One region of the [Limnothrix rosea] IAM M-220 genome, then DNA from elsewhere that is predicted to be linked to it. Evidence: predicted binding sites of a transcription regulator. Region 1 holds the regulator's gene; the other holds the start of a gene.
The links. Region 1 encodes HrcA, which represses chaperone genes, less so after heat shock. Its sites were predicted from a motif close to TTAGCACTCNNANNNTNNGAGTGCTAA; they were not measured.
Positions count from the first base shown of each region.

Region 2: groL (chaperonin GroEL) is a predicted target of HrcA. The motif match lies at 1,941-1,967, and genes of this name have one in related genera.

Region 1 covers NZ_MRBY01000029.1:8,154-16,138, reverse strand. Annotated here, with positions in the region: gene plsX (phosphate acyltransferase PlsX) at 1-520, opposite strand, end outside; gene NIES208_RS11895 (D-alanyl-D-alanine carboxypeptidase) at 674-2,005, shown strand; gene NIES208_RS19680 (hypothetical protein) at 2,130-2,264, shown strand; gene NIES208_RS11890 (NAD(P)H-quinone oxidoreductase subunit 4) at 2,349-3,947, opposite strand; gene NIES208_RS11885 (rhodanese-like domain-containing protein) at 4,290-4,643, shown strand; gene hrcA (heat-inducible transcriptional repressor HrcA) at 4,800-5,855, shown strand; gene NIES208_RS11875 (DUF3110 domain-containing protein) at 5,909-6,316, opposite strand; gene NIES208_RS11870 (CHAT domain-containing protein) at 6,573-7,985, shown strand, end outside.
Region 2 covers NZ_MRBY01000016.1:57,609-65,593, reverse strand. Annotated here, with positions in the region: gene ispE (4-(cytidine 5'-diphospho)-2-C-methyl-D-erythritol kinase) at 1-77, opposite strand, end outside; gene groL (chaperonin GroEL) at 225-1,901, opposite strand; gene NIES208_RS08755 (CHAT domain-containing protein) at 2,146-3,720, shown strand; gene NIES208_RS08750 (YHS domain-containing (seleno)protein) at 3,865-4,446, opposite strand; gene NIES208_RS08745 (YHS domain-containing (seleno)protein) at 4,527-5,072, opposite strand; gene NIES208_RS08740 (PCP reductase family protein) at 5,197-5,379, opposite strand; gene NIES208_RS08735 (protein adenylyltransferase SelO) at 5,469-6,899, opposite strand; gene NIES208_RS08730 (CRR7 family NDH-1 assembly protein) at 6,949-7,200, shown strand; gene NIES208_RS08725 (Uma2 family endonuclease) at 7,294-7,899, shown strand; gene NIES208_RS08720 (bifunctional metallophosphatase/5'-nucleotidase) at 7,920-7,985, opposite strand, start outside.

The DNA.
Region 1 (7,985 bases):
CATATTTGCTGTAAATCGTTCCCATTAAGGCAAATTGCTCTAAATATTTGGGTTTACTATCAACATTGGCACCAACATCAAGGACAATCACGGATCGATCGGGGTCTAATGTCGGGAAAACAGCACCGATCGCCGGACGGTCAATACCTTTAATGCGTCCAAGTTTTAAAAGGGCTGCCGCCATTGCCGCACCAGAATGTCCCGCTGAAACCACAGCGTCAGCTTGCTTTTTACGGACAAGCTTCATGGCGAGGTTGATCGACGCTTTGGGTTTACGACGAATGGCCACAAGGGGCTCTTCACACATTTCAACAACCCCTTCTGCTTCAATAACATGCACAAAATCAGTAGGGATTTTCGCATGTTTATCTAGATATCTTTTTATAAGTTCAGGGTCACCAACGAGGAAGACTTCCACCTCAAGTTCTTCTACTGCTCTAATTGCTCCAGCAACGATTTCTTCGGGAGCATAATCTCCCCCCATAGCGTCTATAGCTATTCTCACGCGTGTTGATGACATATTGGTCTGGAATAAATGCCTCCCACATATTACCAGAAGGCTGATTCGTCCTTAGTGTAAGTAGTGAAGAATTTTCGATGATATTATCGGTGGTCAAATGGCATCTTTTTTTCTTGCCCTTATACTGCTGTAGAAATGGTTTAGCTGCATCTCATGTTAAAAGCGATTAGTTTCGGACTTGCTGGTTTTGTGACAAATTTCCTGCAACCGGATGTACCGCCAGATATTATTCCCTATCGTCCGTTGGTTTGGGAAAGTGCTGCCGTTTTTCAGCTTAGTTATCAAGATGATCCTACGGTTCAACAGCTTGTGGAACGCTACATTAATCAGCTAGGGGAGCAGGGTAAGTCTATTAATCGTCAAGGGATTTGGATTCAGTCCCAGTGGGTTCCCCTTGGTCAACATCAAGGAACCCAAGCTCTGTCTGCGGCTTCGCTCACCAAAGTGGCAACGACTTTAGCCGCCATTAATAAATGGTCTCTCACCCATCAGTTTCAAACGGCTATTTATCGGACAGGCTCGGTCAATAATGGTGTACTAAATGGCGATTTGATTATTGCAGGGGGCAGTGATCCGTTGTTTGTGTGGGAAGAGGCGATCGCCGTTGGTAATGCCCTGAATGCAGCAGGTATCCGTCAGGTACAGGGCAACCTCATTGTCGTGGGTGACTTTGCGATGAACTACGCCATTGACCCGATAGTGTCTGGCCAAACGCTACGCATGGGCATAGATCATCGTCTGTGGAATGATGAGGCTAGTCGTCAACATCGCAGTATGAAAGCAGGCACAGCTAAGCCTCAAGTGGCGATTTCAGGCAATGTCCAACGGGCAGAAGCCTTGCCGGGTAATGCAGCAAAAATACTAGTACATCGATCATTAGTGTTATCAGAAATTCTAAAACTGATGAATATCTACAGCAACAACGCGATCGCCGAAATGATTGCCCAAAATCTTGGCGGTGGCCCCCAAATGGGTAAACAAGTTGCCCAAGATCTAGAGATTCCCGAAAACGAACTACAGCTGATTAATGGCTCTGGACTAGGCGTTGAAAATCGCATCTCCCCAAGAGCAGCAGTCATGATGTTTCAGGCAATTGATCGTTCCATCGACTCCGAGACCCTTGCCATTTCCGATTTATTTCCCGTTGCCGGACGAGATACACGCGGCACCATGATTGACCGCAAAATGCCAAAAGGAATTATTGCCAAAACCGGAACCCTCAACCAAGTCAGTGCCTTGGCGGGCATGATTCCGACAAGTGAACATGGCGACGTTTGGTTTGCCATCATTAATAACGGCACATGGGATATTCGCGGCTATCGCAAGCAACAGGATCAACTATTACAAAGTCTCGATGGCCATTGGCAGCTAACACCACTAGCTTCTATGTTGATCGATATTTCTAAAGACTTTTTCGGTAATCCTGAGCGTATCGAACTGGTTTCCAGTGCTGCTCTAGTGAACGATGGGACTTCATCTGAGTAACGGGATCGACTAAAACAAGACTATTGAGAGTGCTCAATATTGCATAGACCTCTTCCATAAGCCTGTAAATTGAACAAATCAATAATGGTTTCGAGTTAAAAAAGAAGATTTTGCAAAAATCCTAATGAGAGCAGCTTGTCGCAGTATTACGCAAAATCAAACCTTAATCCCCTGTGCCAATGATGGGGCTTTTGCTCTAAACGCCGTCAATAGCAACGAACCCGTGACTTCAGCTGAACAAATTTCTCCGTTGCCCTGATTTGACGCAAAAAGAAAATCCCCCGCCAACGCAGCAGAGGATTTTGAAAACAAGCCATTAAAGACTTTGTGGCTTTATAAATGGCTATTTATATTGTGAGATTGGCTCAATTTCCGGCGCGCGGAAAAATGCCAGATCAGACGCATTGGCCTTAGCCATCTGATTTAAGCTGGGCACGGAAGCACGCAACACTTCTGTTAGGTGCTCTGTGGTGGAAGCATAAATCTGGGTGACGGCTTTTGGATAAAGGCCGATACCAATGATTGGAATGAGTAAGCAGGCAACAATAAACACTTCCCGTGGCTCTGCATCTACAAGGGCTTCGTGTTCGACCAGCTCTTTATTCTCCGGGCCGTAAAGGATTTCCCGCAACATGGAGAGGAGATAAATAGGCGTAAGAATAACACCGATCGCCGCCAAGATAACGACAATGACACGGAAAGTGGGGCTATAGGCATCACTGGTGGCAAAACCGACGAAGACCATCAGCTCTGCCACAAAACCACTCATACCCGGCAAGGCGAGGGAGGCAAAAGAGCAGGTTGTCCACATGGCAAAGATTTTTTTCATCTTCTTACCAACGCCGCCCATTTCATCAAGCATGAGGGTGTGGGTGCGGTCGTAGGTAGAACCGACCATAAAGAAGAGGCTGGCTCCAATTAAACCGTGGGAAATCATTTGCAGCATTGCGCCGCTGGTTCCTAGGTCAGTGAAGGATGCCATCCCGATGAGCACAAAGCCCATGTGGGAAATGGAGGAATAGGCAATTTTGCGTTTGAGGTTGCGCTGGGCAAAGGATGTCAAGGCAGCATAAACAATGTTGACAACACCTAAAATGACGAGCACTGGGCCAAAAAGGGCGTGGGCATCGGGTAACATCCCGGCATTCATCCGCAATAGGGCATAGCCACCCATCTTAAGGAGGATCCCGGCGAGGAGCATGTGTGCTGGTGCTGTTGCTTCACCGTGGGCATCGGGCAACCAAGTGTGTAGTGGAAAAATGGGAAGTTTTACGCCGTAGGCGATGAGTAAACCGCTGTACAAAAGAAGTTGGAGGTTCAGACCAAAGTCTTTGTTGGCGATCGCCGTCATGTCGAAGGTGACCGTATCACCGTGGAACGCCATGGTGAGGGCTGCGATTAAAATAAAGAGCGATCCCCCGGCGGTGTAAATAATAAACTTAGTCGCTGCATAGAGACGTTTTTTACCGCCCCAAATGGAGAGAATGAGATATACCGGGACAAGCTCTAGCTCCCATGTAAAGAAAAACAAGAGCATATCTTGTACCGCGAAGACCGCAATCTGACCGCCGTACATCAGCAGCATCAGAAAGTAGAACAATTTTGGCTTAAAGGTAACCGGCCAAGCTGCAAGGGTGGCAAGGGTCGTAATAAAACCAGTAAGCAAAATCAGGGGCATGGACAGACCGTCTGCACCGACTGACCAACGGAGGCCGATCGCCTCAACCCAGGTATAGCTTTCAGTGAGTTGCAGCTCAGAGCTACTAAAGTCATAGCTCGTGTAGAAGGCGGCAACGATAATGGTGAAATTGATAAGACCTACAGTTAGGGCGAACCATCGTACTGTTTTACCGTCTTTATCTGGGATGATCGGCAGAAATAAAGCTGCAACGATGGGAAATAGAATAATCGTGGATAACCACGGAAAATTGGCAAAATCCATACAAACTCAAGTAATGGCTGTTTTCTTAAACAAATAAAACGTCTAATCAGATGTCGTGCTGGGAAGGTGAGGCGATCGCCAACGGCTAGGGCATATTAGGATGTCCTCCACTGCTTCGATAGACCTCTACTGTTACTTGTACCATTCTGAAATTGGGGTGAGCACTTGATCGCAGGAACTGCAATACTCCTTAACTTTGAACAGTTTTGTGACAAACTGAAACACCGACAACATTGGCATAACCCCCCTAAAACTTTCTAAATTATTAATGAAATTTTCCCGCTTTTTGTGCAGCTGTCATTACATTTGCTAACACGATAAAAACATCAAAAAAAAGACCCTATGACTACGACCTTCCAAGAAATTTCGGTACAAACCCTTGCAGAAAAAATGGCGATCGCCAAAGAACTAGACCAAGATTTACAGCTCATTGATGTGCGAGAACCCCAAGAAATAGAGATCTGCTCCATCGACGGCTTTAAAGTACTTTCTCTGAGCAAATTTGAAGAGTGGTCCCCCACAATTACCCAAGACTTCGACCCCACCATGCCAACCTATGTCCTTTGTCACCACGGCATGCGCTCTGCCCAAATGTGCCAGTGGCTACAACAAAATGGCTTTACCAATCCCATCAATATTATGGGTGGCATCGATGCCTATTCCCTAAGCGTTGACCGCAGCGTACCCCGCTACTAGTCAAAAGGAAGAAATCAGCTATACTAGCTGCCACAGATTGAGTTTATTTCTTAAAATAAAGCAATCTTTTTTATGGATCCTATGACGAACAAAATTAATATTTCTTTAACACTTGCCACATAATTTACGGGCTTAACCTGTTCCCCATTACACTTTATGGCTGCTCAAAATATTCTTAATCCGAGATACCAAAATATTTTTCGGGCAACGGTCAATCACTATATTTCTACCGCTGAACCCGTTGGGTCTAAAACCCTAGTCAAGGAATATGATTTTCAGGTGAGCTCAGCCACGATTCGGAATGTCATGGGGAAACTCGAAAAGGCAGGTTTTTTGTATCAACCCCACGTATCTGCGGGGCGTATTCCGTCCGATTCTGGCTATCGTTTTTATGTCGATGAATTGTTAACACCAAATCACCAGACACGCCAAAAAGTCCGTCAGACGCTCCATCAACAGTCCGATGAACAGCTTTGGGGTCTAGAAGCGACCCTAAAGCAAGCTAATCAGATTTTGGCGACTTTGAGTGGCTATATTGCCTTAATTACTGTTCCCCAGCAACACCATGCCAGATTGCGACATTTGCAGTTACTGCCTCTCTCGTCAAACAAAATTATTATGGTTGTGGTGACTGATACGTTTCAGCCCCAATCTGTTGCCCTAGAGCTAGAGTCCGATCCCGATGAATTGGCAATTCTCGCGAATTTTTTAAATCATCATCTCCAAGGGCGATCGCTGGAAGAGATTTCTAGACTAGACTTAGAAGCGCTAGATCAGGATTTTCGCCACTGTGCCGAGGTGTTACAAACGGTGTGCCAAACGGTTGCCAAGGTGAATCAGAGTAATATTTCGACACCGATTTTAGTCCATGGCATTTCTGAAGTACTGCGCCAACCTGAATTTTCGCAACTGACGCAACTACAGACACTTTTGCATCTCATCGAGGCGCGCCAGGAGCAGCTCGTCCCGGTAATGTTTAACCGTGATGGCGATGAGCGTACAACGCTGATCCACATTGGTGTAGAAAATCCCCTAGAACCTATGAAAACCTGCGCCATGGTTTCCGCCAACTACTACCAAGAAGAAGTCCCCGTTGGTAGTGTCGGTGTGATTGGCCCAACGCGGATGTTCTATGAAAATGCGATCGCCCTTGTGGAAGCTACCGCCGACTATATTTCTGCCAGCCTCACAGCCCAACCGGAATTAGCCTAAACTCTGGTGTGTAATAAACACGGTGGCTCCATAGAGTGAGACCAAAGATAGACCTAAAGTAACCCTTCTAATTGCTGACGAATACGCTCTAGCTCATCATCAGACAGATCACTTTCATCTTCACTTTCTGTTTTTTCTGACTTTTCTGCTTTTGCCTCATAGCTACCAGACTCGCTCCAGTCAGTTTCGTCGACATTATTCTCTGGTGGTACAGCTAATTGTCCGGGGGCGATGCGATCATAGCCGTAGTCAGCACCTTCACAAAATTCGATAATGTCTCGATCTTCCATGCCTTCTACCGTCACTGGCGGAAAATCTTGAGCCTCCAACATTAGAGCAAAGCGAGTCGCATCATCTTTATCTTCAAACATTAAGATCTTGTTGCGATCGCCCTCTTGGAGCGTGTGAATACCCTCGTTTTCGGTACGGGCATTAAATAAAAGGACGTAGACTAAACTCATAGATGATCTTCTCACTAACTAACATTTTCTCAAATCGAAGTTATTGCAAAGATTAAAGCGGGGATTCCGTTTGAGGTTGGCTTAAATATCATAATCATAGGACGGCGTGGGTGTATTGAAAAACTCGGGACTACTTGCCCCAATTAAAAGTGCTAACTAGACTATTGTGTTGGCGGGTAACCTGTTGCCATGGTCATTTTCCCCATTAGAAAAAAGAGTTCTAATCAGTCATCTCAGCCAGCTTGAGGAGTTTTACGTGTCTTATTTTCGCTTATTGTTTGCCACCATTGGCTTGAGTTTTAGCTGTTTGACAATACCGGCGATCGCCCAGATTACGCCCACGGCAAACACAACCAATACCGTCGTTACAAATAATGGTGAAAACTGGAATATTTCTGGCGGGATCACTTCTGGGGATGGTCATAATCTATTTCACGATTTTCAGGATTTTAATGTCGGTACAAATCAAAGTGCGACATTTGTCAGTACGCCAGCGATTCAAAATATTTTGTCTAGGGTCAGTGGCGCTAATCCTTCTCTAATTGATGGTTTGCTTAGTGTTGGTGGTAGTAATGCCAACCTATATTTAATCAATCCTAGTGGCATTGTTTTCGGTGAAAATGCCCAATTAAATTTATCAGCGGACTTTACTGCAACTACGGCTACAGGAGTCGGTTTCGGTGATGCTCCTTGGTCAGGGGCAACGAATTATGCAGAGCTTGTTGGTACGCCCAACCAATTTTTCTTTGATGGTACTGGCGGCATTATTAATGGCGCAGATTTAGCGGTTAATGCAGGCCAAAGGATTAATCTTTTTGCTTCACAGATTATCAACACAGGTTCACTGACCGCGTCAGGGGGAACGATCAATCTCACGGCTGTACCGGGTACAAATACGCTACGACTATCCCAAGCTGGTCAATTGCTTAATCTCGAATTTAATCATGGTGCGCCGACAACTTTTGTTGATATTCCTCGTTTGTTGACAGGACATGATTTAGAGACGGGTGTCACTTTAAATAATGGCGCGGCCAAGCTAAGCGCTACGAATGTAACTATTTCCAGTGATTCTGGGGATTTATTTTTTAGTGGGGCGCTAGATGTCAGTGGTAATACTGGTGGTGTAGCCACATTACTGGGTCAAGAAATGATTCTCACCGGAGCCAATATCGATGGGTCTGGCTTGAATGGCGGCGGTGAAATCTATATTGGAGGCGATCGCCAAGGACAGGGCTTATTCACAAATGCCAATAATGTTTTTGTTGACCAAAATTCGAACATTACAGCGGCGGCGATCGCCGCAGGAGATGGCGGTAAAGTCATTGTCTGGTCTGACCAATCGACATTTTTCTATGGCAACATCAATGCAAAAGGCGGACGACTGGGTGGCGACGGCGGTTTTGTCGAAGTCAGCGGTAAACAATATCTTGATTTTCAAGGGCGAGTTGATCTGCGATCGCCCCTAGGCCAAGACGGACAACTGCTTTTAGACCCCACAGATATCACCATTTCCAACAGCACAACAAGTCCAAGCCTCAATTTTGCTGCCGGAACCTTTAGCGATCCCAGTAACAGCCCCTCAAACCTCAACATTATCACCCTACAAAACCAACTAGCTCTAGGCAATGTCCTAGTCACCACCGCCTCCGGTAACACTGATTTAGGCAAC
Region 2 (7,985 bases), on a different contig from region 1:
AAACCATCAGGGCGATCGCCCAAAATTTCGAGGTAGAGATTAATCTTCGCAGGAGCAGTCAAAAGGTAGCCGGACATCACACATCACCAAGCAGTAAACCGCCCACCATTATCCGTTTTTGCCCCTCATTTGGGAACGCTTCTCAGCAATTATTCTTCGTCAAGAAAAAAGCACCCCGCAGGATGCTTTAAAAACTCAATCTTATTTTTGGAGTCAAGAGGGGATTACATCATTCCCATGCCGGGCATTCCCATGCCGCCCATACCGGGCATGCCGCCGCCCATGCCGCCCATGCCACCCATGTCGGGTGCAGCAGCTTCAGGTTCAGGCTTTTCGACAACAAGCGCTTCAGTTGTAATCACCATTCCGGCAATAGAACCAGCATTCTGGAGTACAGAACGAACAACCTTAGCAGGGTCAATAATACCCGCCGCAATCATATCGACATACTCACCAGTTGCAGCGTTAAAGCCGATGTTCATATCACTTTCACGAACATGCTCAACAACAACGGAACCTTCCGCACCGGCATTATCCGCAAGTTGGCGGAGGGGCGCTTCGAGGGCACGGGCAACAATACTCACACCGAGTTTTTCCTCAGCATCAGTGAGAGAGGCTTCAACGCTTGCGAGCTTGCCAGCAAGGTGAATGAGAGTAGTACCGCCGCCGGGAACGATACCTTCGTCCACGGCTGCCTTAGTTGCATTAAGCGCATCTTCAATGCGGAGTTTGCGATCTTTCAGTTCGGTCTCTGTTGCTGCACCAACTTTGATTACCGCAACACCACCAGCGAGCTTCGCAATACGCTCTTGGAGTTTCTCAGCATCGTACTCAGAGTCAGTCTCAGCCAACTGCTTACGGATTTGCACCACGCGAGCGTCGATATCGCTCTTAGAGCCGCCGCCGGAAACAACAGTAGTCGTTTCTTTTGTGAGGGTAATCTTTTCAGCGGAACCGAGCATTTCCAGCTCAACGGTTTCGAGGTTTAGACCGACTTCCTCGGAAATGACGCGGCCACCGGTAAGAACTGCAATATCTTGAAGCATTTGCTTACGGCGATCGCCGAAGCTAGGTGCTTTAATTGCCGCAGCATTAAGCACACCACGAGCTTTGTTCACAACAAGAGTTGCGAGAGCTTCACCTTCGATGTCCTCTGCAATGATTAGGAGAGGCTGGCTGGAACGGGCAACCTTTTCGAGGACAGGGACGAGGTCGGCGATCGCCGAGATTTTCTTGTCAGTGATGAGGATGAGGGGGTTTTCAAACTCAACAATTTGACGCTCTTGGTCAGTGACGAAATAGGGAGACATGTAGCCACGGTCGAGCTGCATACCTTCGACAACATCAAGCTCTGTTGCGAGGGACTTAGACTCTTCAACGGTAATCACACCGTCTTTAGTCACTTTCTCCATCGCCTGGGAAATCATGTTGCCGACTTCATCGTCGTTGCCCGCAGATACCGCCGCAACCTGGGCGATCGCCTCACCTTCCACAGGCTTAGCAATATTGGCAATCTCTTCGACGAGGAATTTCACCGCAGCATCAATACCACGACGGAGGGCGATGGGATTCGCACCAGCCGTAACATTTTTGAGACCTTCATGGATCAAAGCCTGAGCCATTACAGTCGCAGTCGTTGTACCATCACCCGCACTGTCATTTGTCTTTGCCGCGACTTCACGGATGAGACGAGCACCAGTATTTTTGAGGGGATCTGAAAGCTCGATTTCCTTCGCGACAGTAATACCGTCATTAACAATTTGGGGAGCGCCGTAAGACTTCTCCAGTAATACGTTACGACCCTTAGGACCTAATGTAATTTTGACGGCATCAGCGAGCGCATTAATACCCGCTTCGAGAGACCGTCTGGATTCGTCCTTAAAAGAGACAATCTTAGACATAAAATTTCTGAGTTATAGGAGTTAACTTCACTAGCAAATTTAGCACTCAAAGGGGGCGACTGCTAATTGTTGTCTTGTAGGAATTCCCGAACCTCCTTCGGGGTGATTTTTGTCGAGTGTTTGGTCAGGATTGATGTTTTTTTGGGCGGTTATCTAGGTCATGGGACTATCCGATGTACACCACGGGGGGAAGTAGTCCTCTAAAACGACATAAACTAGAAATACTTACTTGCTCAAATTGTCGATGACTAAAGCTGCTGAACTTCCTTCTTTACAAGTGGTGTGCGATCGCCTCAATAATTCGCCGGAAGAGCATCATTTTGTGATTTGGGCAGCGGCAACGCCTTTTGTGCGGGGTGTTGAGAAGGAAGATGTGCTGTGGGATGAAGAGTTGAGTAGCGTCTGGCTGGCGTGGCAGGAGATTTTTACGCCCCACCAAACGCCCCATTATCCCATTACAAGGGCAATCAAACCGGTGGCGTTATTGCCTGGGTCAGAAATGTCTATGAGTGCGCGCTTGATGCAGGGGCTCGGTGTGCAGATGTGGCAATGGCTGTTTCAAAAGGCGATCGCCGAAAGTTTTGCGCGAGCTGAGGGCATAGCGTTAGGGCAAAAATCGTCGTTACGGTTGCGATTAGACATGCGCGATCCGAATTTGTTGCCGTTGCCTTGGGAGATTATGCAGCCAGAAATGGGGAAGCAAGCTGTGTCTCTCAATCCGCAGATTTTTTTCAGTCGCACAATCGGTGATGTTTCTCCTTTGCAACTGCAAACCACTGGGCGATCGCTAAATATTTTGTTGGTTTTGGGTACGCCGGAAAATGGGAATACAAGTCTAGATTTAGAAAATGAAGCGAAGCGGTTACAGGCTATTTGGCAGAAGAAAAGTTTTGGGAAAGTGCAGGGCGACATCCTCATTCAACCCACCTCAACGGAACTGGCTGACGCTCTCACGAAAAGAAATTATCAGCTCTTTTTTTATAGTGGTCACGGTGAACCGGCAGCGGATGGCGGCAAAATTTTCCTGAGTGAAACTGAAGCTCTCAACGGCAAAGAACTCGCCCAAATCTTGACTCGCAGCGGGATTCGCTTGGCTGTATTTAACTCTTGTTGGGGGGCAAAATGTTTCCAGCAAAATCATCGGGCGATCGCCGCCAGTAGCCTAACTGAAGTATTAATTCACCATGGATTACCGTCGGTTTTAGCGATGCGCGACCCCATTAGCGACGATGAGGCAATGGCCTTGATCACCAGCCTCAGTCAAGCTCTCTGTGACCACAAACCCATAGACGAATCCGTGGCGATCGCCCGCCAAGCCCTATTGACGCAATTTAAGTTCAATTCTCCTGCTTGGACATTGCCCATTCTCTACATGCACCCAGAATTTAACGGGCAAATCCTCTCAAAATTGTCCTCTATTACCGAGTTACCCACACGTTTACCCAAACCCATTGCCACCCAAAAATTCACCCTGAGTTCTTGCGATAATCCTGATCGGGAATGGAAATTTAGCAGTAAATTAATTCGTATTGGTCGTCGCTCAGAGAATGATGTCACCATTGAAGAACCTTGGGTCAGTAAAGAACATGCCGAGATTATCCAACGCGATGAAGGCTTTTTTCTCCGCGATCGCTCCCGTTTTGGTACATTAGTTGGTCTGCCGAATCAAGACTGGCAAACCATTCACCAAGAAGAGATTTTTTTGCCGTCCAATAGTTACATTCGACTCGGTAGCGAACAAGGCGAAACCTTAGCATTTTCCTTTAATTCAAATCGCGATGAATCCTCATCGATCAATAATTCTGATTTAAATATCTAAGCCTGCAGCGGCGATCGCCTGCTTCTCTACAAAAAAAGACCCCTACAACAACCGATAAAAGTTGGTGTAGAGGTAAAGCAACAACAATGAACACTTGCATAAATCCCTAAGCTAATTTTTTATTTAGCCAGTAGAGGCAAAAACTTAGGAATTTTCTGCAACGATATCCGGCCACTTCTCATCCGCATCAGCGATAAAACCGGGAATATCCTTTTCCCAACGTCTCTGCACTCCCGCATCAAAGTTTAGATAGAGACGACCATCGACAATACTCCAAGCCGTCGGATCAATATCTGCCACATAGCCTTGAGCCGCTGCCCAGGCACAGTAACCACCATATTGCGGCGCATATTCCTCTGGATTGGCACTAAAGAGATCCCTATTTTCAGCGCTAGCGAAATGCCATGTCGCACCATTCCACTCGTAGGCAAACTCTTCCGACCCTTCAACCACCTGACTTTCCGTAAAGTAAGCCACCGGATCAGTGCCTTTGATGGCTACATCATTTTGTTTGTTAATAAAGCTGGCAACAGCGTCTGTGCTTGACTCGGTTGTCGTTTCGTCTGCTGTTGTCGTAGCGCTGGTTGTTTCAGGAGTCGTTGTTTCAGAAGTCGTCGTTTCAGAGGTTGTGCTGACTTCATTTTGGGTGGCAGTGGTGCAACCGCCCAAGATTCCCATGGTTAAAAGAACGCCGAGAACCACTGTTTTTTTCGGAGAGATTTTCATAGCAGCAGCAAAAAAAAGGATATATCTAAAGGAAATGACATTGAAACAAAATCAATTTGCCTAGTAGTTGGTGGCAATCATTAACGACCAGAAATGCGAGGCCAGTTGAGATTTGCCTTAGAAATATGACCGGGGATATCGCGTTCCCAGCGGCGTTGAATACCTTGGCTGACATTTAAATAGAGTTTGCCGTCGACAATTTTCCAAGCGTTAGGATTGATATCAGCGGTGTAGCCTTCACTAATAGCCCATGCGCAGTAGCCACCATACTGAGGTGCGTATTTTGTGGGGTTAGAAGCAAAAAGATTACGGTTAGCGGCGCTGGAGAAATGCCAAGTTGCGCCGTTCCAACGGTGGGTGAAGCTTGCACTGCCTCTTACGGGTTTACCCTGAGTGAAGTAAGCAACAGGATCTGTGCCTTTAATGGCGACACCGTTAGATTGTTTGTTGATAAATGTGGTGTTATTGCTATTGAGCTTGTTGGCACGGACGACTTTGTCGGCTTTAGCGGCAACGATTTCGTGGGTAGGCGCGGGTTTGCTGTCTACTTGGTGGGAAAATCCGGCGATCGCCCCCAAACTTAAAACAGCAGCGAGGGAAAGAGATTTAAGAGCAGAAATTTGCATGGTGTGAGGAGAAATGAACTTCAACAATTTCATTATGGAAACCAAAACCATTACTCCCCTAAGCCTTTCCTGAGAGTTCCGTAAGAAATTTTCGAGTTTAGCTGAAAAAATTATACGAGTTTGCTTATTTCAGCTCGCCAGACTTTTTCGGGTCGTTAAATTTCGCCTTGGCTTGTACATAAATCTCTTCGTCTATCACCGTGGCTCCCATCTCCTGCGCCAGTTTTTCGATCTTCTTTTTGGCGAAAGGTCTTACGAAAAAAGGGATTTTCTTAAATAAAGTCTTCGCGTCGTCAGTCCATTCCATTGTTTTGCTCCAATCTAATCACGAAATTATTTGATACTGTACCGAGTTTTTGAGTAAAAATGCCCAACCAAAATACTTGATTTTCGGATTTAACCGCGTTGTTGAATGGTTTTAACCAAGTCGTTAAAAGGTTGCCAATTATCTTCTGCCACAATCGGTTCCCAAATCGCTTCAATCACCGGGCGTAATAATGCTGTCTTTGGGTTGGTCTGGGTGAGGCGATCGCCCACCGTCTCAAAATCACTTGCAGAAATCGTTTGCAAAGCCCCTTGATAAAGCTTGCGCCATTTCTCTAGAACTGCTGAGGATAAATCACTATTTTCCAAAATCGTTTCGGGGTGCGATCGCCATGCATGGTTAAACTGCGCCGCTAGCTGATAGAAAAAGTCGTGGTAAGCCGTTTGGGTTTCTGCGAGAAGCTTAATCGTGACATCTAAAAGTTCTTGACCCTGTTCTGCCGGGAGAGATTCAAAGCCTAATTTTTTCAGCATCAGTTCACGATAGGCATATTCATATTCCTTGTCATAAGCGGCAAGACCTGCTGCCAAATCTTGCTTATCCATCACCATCGCGAGGGGACGCTGCAACACTTCGAGATTTATACGACAAATCGTGGGCTGGTTGGCATAGCTATAACGACCGCTGTAATCAAAATAGGCCGCCGTAAACTTGCGGTCATAGGTGGGAATAAAAGCGTAAGGACCATAATCAAAACTTTCCCCCGTAATCGCCATATTGTCGGTATTCAGCACCGCATGGCAAAAACCAGCCGCCATCCACTGCGCTGCCAGCCGTGCCACCCGTTTCACCAAGTCTGCGTAAAATAATGCCTTGGCATCAGCATCCCCAAAATATTCCGGATAGTAATATTCAATAACGTGGTCTAAAAGTTTCTCAATCAGCTCTGGCTTTTGCAAAAAATAGAGCCGCTCAAATGTGCCAAAGCGAATGTGCGATCGCTGGAACCGCACCATTACCGAAGAGCGCGTCGGGGAAGGTTCATCACCCCGCCACAAAGATTCTCCCGTTTCAATTAAGCTCACACAGCGAGACGTATTTACGCCCAACTGATGTAAAGCTTCCGCCGCCAAAACTTCCCGCACACCGCCTTTTAGGGTTAATCTGCCGTCGGCATTACGAGAATAGGGAGTCCGACCCGAACCTTTCGTGCCGAAATCATAAAGAAGTCCGTCCGGCGATCGCACCTGACCGAGGAGGAAACCGCGACCATCCCCTAAATCCGGATTGTATTCGCCAAATTGATAGCCGTGGTAGCGCATCGCCCGCAAAGCATGGGGCACTCGAAATTGACCAAATACCTCAATAAAATCTTGATCTTCAACTTGATTTACCTCAAGCCCTAACTGTTCCAAAACCTGATCATTGCGAAACCGTAAATCGTAGCGCGGAAAACTTGCCCCCTCCACCACATCAGAATACTCATCACCAAGACTGGCAAAAGCATTTTCGTAGGGGAGACAGGCCAGCGGATTTTGAGTTAGCTCACTAAGGGGAGGCATTCACTTAAAATTTGAAGAGTCAAATTCGCACAAAAGATTAAGGAGTATTATGCCAGATCCGATTATGTACCAAGAGGATGGTTATGTGGTTCTCCGTCACGACCAACCCGAACAGATCATGGAGTCAGACGAAATTCGACAGTTTTTTAGGGATTTATTTACGAAACAGCCCGACCTTTTGCCTTCTGAACTCGCAACTTTATCGACCGACGCTCAAATTACAAAACTCCTTGAAGATTATTGTGAGCTAGAAATTCCCGACGGTTTTTTGCAGTGGTATGCAGTTCGCTTTGAAAAGTAATCGGTTGGGTCTGGTAACTCCATCGGTGTAGAGCAGGACTAGCGGGCGATCGCCACTAAAATAAAAGAAAGTCTTCAATCGGGTAGGTTTACGATGACGACAACGCTACGAATTCAGCACGAAACTATGCCTCTAACTGTTTCGCTGCCTGCTAGTAAACCGATGAGTCGCGAAGAGTTTTATGACTTTTGCCTTGCTAACCGCGATCTACGTATTGAACGTACTGCCACAGGAGAAGTGATTGTCATGCCCCCGGCGCTTGCGGATATTGGCAATCGCAACTTTAACTTAGCTGCTTATTTATGGGTTTGGAGTGAGCAGGATGGTACAGGATTAGGATTTGATTCTAGTGCTGGATTCACCTTGCCGAATGGGGCAATGCGATCGCCGGATGCGTCGTGGATGAAGCAGGAGAAATGGGATGCATTGTCAGAAGAAGAAAAAGCCTCTTTTGCGCCAGTCTGTCCAGATTTTGTGATGGAGCTACGGTCAAAAAGCGACACTCTCAAAGGTCTACAAGCCAAGATGGAAGAGTATCTGGAAAATGGCGTTTCTTTAGGTTGGCTGATTGATCGCCGCAACAAGACAGTGCACATCTATCGTCCCAATCAAACACCACAAATCCTTGAAAATCCTGATGTTGTAAATGGTGATCCAGAATTACCAAACTTTCAGTTATCCATGGCAAAAATTTGGTGAAGCTCTGCGGCTAAGGCTAATTAATTTAGCTTCGTTAATTGATCGATTAGGGCAAAGCGAATATCGCCTTGTTCTGAAACTAAAGT